2 regions of the Peribacillus sp. NPDC046944 genome follow, and region 2 is predicted to be linked to the other one. Evidence: riboswitches for the same ligand, from Rfam matches in the RefSeq annotation. Region 2 holds a riboswitch; the other holds the start of a gene.
What was found. Region 2 has a riboswitch for S-adenosylmethionine ahead of mtnW (2,3-diketo-5-methylthiopentyl-1-phosphate enolase). Riboswitches for the same ligand answer to the same signal wherever they lie in the genome.
Positions count from the first base shown of each region.

Region 1 (3,141 bases), on a different contig from region 2:
TATCCACACCGGGTAAGAGAGTATCATCCTTCGAATAAGGACTTGTCTGTATACACCAAGCTCAAATAAGGGGGATGATTGGCATGTTCGGTTTGTCTGATATCACTAAATTTCTCTTTTCCTTTTTTCTGATTTTACCGGTTGTCACGCTCATTCATTTAGGTGGGCATCTATTCTTTGTCACGCTATTTGGCGGTACGGAGAAAAAAATCAAGATCGGATGTGGAGATAAGATTTTCTCCTTTTGCAATATAGAAGTGAGAAAATACTACTTTTGGAATGGGCATTGTGAGTTCAAGGGATTAAAATATGATAATAAGTTCACGAATAGTTTGATTTATCTAGGGGGAGCCCTCTTTAACCTAATTAGCATGTTGTTGATATATAGTTTGGTTTATCAGGGGATCTTGGAGAAATCGGTCCTCTGGTATCAATTCATATATTTCTCTTTCTATATTATGTTCTTTTCCTTATTTCCGATGTATTTTTCCGATGGGTCGCCAAGTGATGGAAAGGCGGCAGAATTGACATTGAAGAACCAGCTCGATGATAAGGTGACAGATGATGTAGTAGGGAAGAAAGAGGATGAGGACGATCGATGTTGTTGAATAAAGGGACGAGCATAGGCTCGTCCCTTTTTGTTCTTATCCCCAGACTTCTTTGGCGACATCCACAACGAACTTTAACTTTTCCCATTGCTGATCTTCCGTTAGCTTGTTGCCAAGATGTGTGGAAGCGAATCCGCATTGAGGGCTTAAGCACAAGTGTTCATGTGGCACGAATTGTCCCGCTTCTTTAATACGTGATTTAACGGTTTCTTTATCTTCAAGTTCGCCATTCTTCGAAGTAACCACACCAAGAACGACTTGTGCGCCGTCATTTGGAATGTGTTCTAATGGTTTAAAATCCCCTGAACGATGATCATCGTATTCCAAGAAAAATCCATCTACATTTTCCTTGGCCAATAGAGTTGGGGCGATACGGGCATAGCTGCCTTCAAAAGCCCAAGTCGATTGGTAATTTCCACGACAAAGGTGAGTCGTGACAACCAAATCCTCTGGTTTTCCCTCCAACGTCCCATTAATCACGCGCAATGCTAAATCGATTAATTGTTCCCTTGTATAATTCCCCTCTTTGAACTGGAAGTCCGGAGCGGAAAGCCTGGCTATGTATACATCATCTAATTGTAAATAACGTACACCGGCATCGTAAAAGGCTTGTAAAGCATCTTGATAGGCTTTGATAATATCTTTTGCATAGTCTTCGATGTCAGGATAGATTTCTTCATTATGGACCCCTACCGCAAATAATTGATTGGGGCTAGGGATGGTTTGTTTCGCCACAGCCCGTCCGTCCACGATTTCATTAAACTCAATAAAGTCTTTAATAAAGGGGTGATCTGGGTTGAAAGAAATTTTTCCTGTATTCCGAACGTTATAACGTTCTGTTTCAATTCCATCAAAGGTGAGGCCTTTTTCCGTGACATACCCTTCGATTCCATTTAAATGTTCCAAGAAGTCAAAGTGCCACCAGGTGCGTCTGAATTCCCCATCAGTCACTGCCTCTAAACCGATTTCTATTTGCTTATCGACGATACGCTTGATTTCCTTCGTTTCAACGTCGCGTAATTGTTCTGCGGTAATGATTCCTTCTTTCCGTTGCTTTCTTGCCAGATGTATACTTTCTGGTCTTAATAGACTTCCTACGTGGTCGGCTTTGAATGGAGCTTTCGTTAAAGTGATAGACATGGTAGATTCCTACTTTCCTTATTAAAATATAAAAACCTCTTCTTTAAAAAAAGAAGAGGTATAATCAGCAATGCTTATATTCTCTTCTTATCTTCAAGTTGAACACTTCTGGAATTAGCACAGTACAGTAAAGTCTGTTGCTGAGGTATCAAAGGGCCAGTCCCTCCACCTCTCTGGATAAGAAAATGAACTATTCAATTAATTACGACTATACAGGTAGTATTAATAAAGGTCAATAGAAAACAGATAATTTAGAATATAAGCGTTATTAGAAAGTGAGTTTCTCTTAGTTTAAATACTTTTATACACTTTCGCGGTGAAGTATTAAAAAAATCCTTTGACTATTGTCAGAATATTTCTTATAATTGTGTACATTACAGCGAGATAGGGGATTATTCAGATGAGAGATTTTTTTAATAAATTATTAACGGGGATGAGCATAGGGATTGTCGTTTCATTAATTCCGAATGCTTTGTTAGGGGAAATACTTAAACTATTGATTCCACATTTTCCCGTGTTACAGCATATATTCGATATCACCGTTTTCGTGATGAGTTTGTTACCTGTCATGATTGGGGTGATGGTCGGGATTTCGTTCAAGCTACCATCCATTCAAACGGCCAGTATCGGGATAGCGGCCATGGTCGGAAGTGGTGCCATCCAGAAAACGGCTGACGGTTTATTTGCCCTTAATGGGATTGGCGTTGTCATCAATACCGGAATTACCGCGGCATTGACCGTATTGTTCCTGCAATTAATTGGCGACAAATTAAAGGCGTATGCGATTCTCTTGATGCCGACTTTAAGTATCTTGGTACCAGGCATGATTGGATACTTCATTCTGCCATACGTAAAATCCGCTACGGGACTATTAGGAGTCGGCATCGCTAACGTGACGTCCTTGCAACCCATTTTGATGGGAGCCATTATTTCCGTTATCTTCTGTCTTATTATCTTATCGCCCATTTCAACGGTTGGGGTAGCGACGGTCATTATGCTCTCAGGGATAGGATCTGGTGCGGCCAACCTAGGCATCGTGGCAGCTGGTGTTGGCTTAGCCATTGCAAGCTACAAAGCGAATTCATTAGGGACGGCTTTAGCCCATGTGTTGGGTTCCCCTAAGATTCAAATGAGGAATTTCTTCATGAAACCGAAAATTGCGTTTCCCATGTTAATCACGTCAGCTATTCTTGGTGCGTTGGCAGGTTTGTTAAACATACAAGGGACCCCATATAGTGCTGGATTTGGTTTATCGGGATTGGTCGGTCCCTTGAACTACATGAAACTGGCGGAAGGCGGATGGATTTTCAGTAACATATCCATCATGGTCATCATTTTCTTCATTCTTCCGATTGTGTTGAACCTTGTGCTAATCTACGTTTTCTCGAAGAAA
Region 1 is NZ_JBNNML010000023.1:177-3,317, forward strand. It holds gene ACQKIC_RS20620 (hypothetical protein) at 84-608, shown strand; gene ACQKIC_RS20625 (5-methyltetrahydropteroyltriglutamate--homocysteine S-methyltransferase) at 645-1,748, opposite strand; SAM riboswitch class I at 1,833-1,932, opposite strand; gene ACQKIC_RS20630 (PTS transporter subunit IIC) at 2,149-3,141, shown strand, end outside.
Region 1: it holds a riboswitch for S-adenosylmethionine, as region 2 does, so the genes downstream of both, ACQKIC_RS20625 (5-methyltetrahydropteroyltriglutamate--homocysteine S-methyltransferase) here and mtnW (2,3-diketo-5-methylthiopentyl-1-phosphate enolase) in region 2, are expected to answer to the same signal.

Region 2 (3,141 bases):
AGAGAAGGTGCAAAGATGGTGCAATTCGAAAAATCCAGACTTCTTCAAGAGCTTCCAAAGCAGTTTTTTGCTTCTTTAGTCGAAAAAGTTAATAACATAACATCAGAAGGCAAGGATGTCATTAATCTTGGGCAGGGAAATCCAGACCAACCGACTCCTGAACATATCGTGAAGAGCCTGCAGACAGCAGCAGGAAATTCCATGAATCATAAATATTCTCCTTTTAGGGGGCTTCCCTATTTAAAAGAAGCTGCGGCCCTCTTTTATGAACGTGAATATGGCGTCAAGCTAGATCCTAAAACGGAAGTGGCGATTCTTTTCGGTGGAAAGGCTGGTCTAGTCGAATTACCGCAATGCTTGTTGAATCCAGGCGATACAATTTTAGTGCCTGATCCGGGCTATCCAGATTACCTGTCAGGTGTAGCGTTAGCCCAAGCTAAAACGGAAATTATGCCCTTGACCGAAGAAAATGATTTTCTTCCCGATTATAAGGAAATAGATAAAGAGGTTTTTGACAAAGCGAAGATGATGTTCTTGAATTATCCCAATAATCCCACAGGAGCATCGGCGTCAGCAGAATTCTTCGAAGAAACGGTTTCCATGGCAAAAGAACACTCGATATGTGTGGTCCATGATTTCGCATATGGTGCAATTGGGTTCGATGGGAAAAAACCGGTAAGCTTCCTTCAAGCAGAAGGATCAAAAGAAGTGGGGATAGAAATTTACACCCTTTCTAAAACATATAACATGGCGGGGTGGAGGGTTGGCTTTGCGGTTGGCAACCAGAGTGTCATCGAATCGCTTGAATTATTGCAGGATCATCTTTACGTCAGCCTTTTTCCCGCAATACAAGAAGCCACGGCATGCGCCTTACTGGATTCACAAGAGTGTGTGAAGGAACTCGTGAACATGTACGAAGGACGACGAAATGTATTTATCGAAGGGTTACGATCCATTGGATGGGATGTACAGGCTCCAGATGCTTCCTTCTTTGCTTGGCTAAAGGTCCCTGAAGGATATACTTCAGCGAGCTTTGCAGATCATTTACTGGCACATGCCCATGTAGCAGTTGCACCAGGAAATGGTTTCGGTGAATTTGGTGAAGGATACGTCAGGGTGGGACTTCTCACTTCAGAAGACAGACTCCAAGAAGCGGTAGAAAGAATTCGTACATTGAATATATTCAAAGAAAATCAGTGAGATATTGAATAGTTTGAACATTATACCTATTGACAAAGTATGAATTGCGTGAAAGAATATAAAAAAGAATTCTAAATTTTTAGTTAAGATACATAAACGAAAATATAATAGCATTTTCTTATTTTGAGCAGGTGGAGGGACTAGCCCGATGAAGCCCAGCAACCGACTGTAATACCATTGTGAAATGGGGCGGAGATAATACCGCCGGATCATTTTATTGATTCCGTAAGGCACGGTGCTAATTCTTGCAGCTATAGAGCTGGGAGATAAGAAGATGGCTTTTTCAAAGCCTCTTCTTTAGGAAGGGGCTTTTACATTTTTAACAGAGAATTGGAGTGCAACTTTGTTCGCAGATGGTTAGAAGCTTGTTAAAGGAAAGACCAACAATGACAACTTTAAGAATGACTTTTACGTATTGGGAGTGATCAGATGAGCGAAATAATCGCTACGTATTTACTTCATGACTTCAAAGGAGAGCATGAGAAAAAAGCAGAAGGCATTGCGTTAGGATTGACTGTAGGGACATGGACTGAACTTCCTCACTTGGTACAACAGCAACTGGAAAAACATAAAGGTAGGGTAGTTTCCGTAACACCCCTTCCCGAAGAAGAGCGAGTTAATCTCTATTTCGGTCAAAAAGTGTACCGTTCAACAATCAGGATTGCCTACCCGGCAGGTAATTTTTCTAATGATCTACCGGCTATCTTGACGACAGTATTCGGTAAATTGTCATTGGATGGGGAAATCAAATTGATGGATTTGGACTTTGTCGGCGATATTCAAAAAGCCTTTCCAGGTCCTCGATTCGGAATTAGTGGGATCAGGGAAAAAATTGATGTGTTTGACCGCCCCCTAGTGATGAGTATTTTTAAAGGTGTGTTAGGTCGAGACCTCGCCTTTCATAATGAACAATTGGAGCAACAGGCATTGGGAGGAGTCGATCTTGTCAAGGACGATGAGATTCTTTTTGACCAAGATCAGACGCCTTTCATCGATAGAGTCAAAACCGGAAAGGCCATTTTGAAAGGTATCTATGAGACAACGGGACATCGAACCTTATATGCTGTGAACCTGTCAGGAAAAACACTAGAACTATTGGATAAAGCTGAACTGGCAGCCGAAGCCGGCGCAGATGCCTTGTTATTTAATGTTCATACATATGGATTGGATGTTCTACAGGCTTTACGCGAAAATGACCGGATCAACTTACCGATCATGGCTCATCCGGCATATAGCGGAGCATTAGCTTCATCTTCATTTTATGGACTCAGCTATCCGCTTCTCCTTGGAAAACTGGTGAGGATATCAGGTGCAGATTTATCCCTCTTTCCCTCTCCATACGGAAATGTGGCACTCGATAAAGCAGAGACATTGGCGATTGCTGAAGGATTGACGAGAAATGAAACATCTTGGAAAAGGACTTTCCCGGTTCCATCGGCAGGTATCCATCCTGGCATGGTTCCAGATCTCATCAAGGATTTTGGGATAGAAAGTGTGATCAATGCTGGTGGGGGCGTCCATGGTCATCCGGATGGTGCAAAAGGCGGAGCTAAGGCCTTCCGTTCCGCAGTAGAAGCTGTCCTTTCCGGAAAATCATTGTCAATCGCGGCTGAGGAAGATGAGGAACTTCAAAAAGCACTGGCCCTATGGGGAGGGCTATAATCATGGTCAAACCGATCATTTTCTGTGATTTTGATGGAACGATCACCAACTCGGATAATATCATCTCAATCATGAAGAAGTTTGCCCCGCCCGGCTGGGAGGCATTAAAAGATGGTGTTCTTCAGCAAAAAATCAGCATTTCCCACGGTGTAGGGGAAATGTTTTCCCTGCTGGATAGCGATTTAAAGGAGGACATCATTCAATATGTGAAGGAGACAGCGGGTATTCGCCAAGGGTTCAGTGATTTTGTGGAATTTACAAAAAAATCAGATATTCCTC
Region 2 is NZ_JBNNML010000007.1:10,092-13,232, reverse strand. It holds gene ACQKIC_RS13975 (pyridoxal phosphate-dependent aminotransferase) at 16-1,200, shown strand; SAM riboswitch class I at 1,316-1,473, shown strand; gene mtnW (2,3-diketo-5-methylthiopentyl-1-phosphate enolase) at 1,630-2,862, shown strand; gene ACQKIC_RS13965 (2-hydroxy-3-keto-5-methylthiopentenyl-1-phosphate phosphatase) at 2,865-3,141, shown strand, end outside.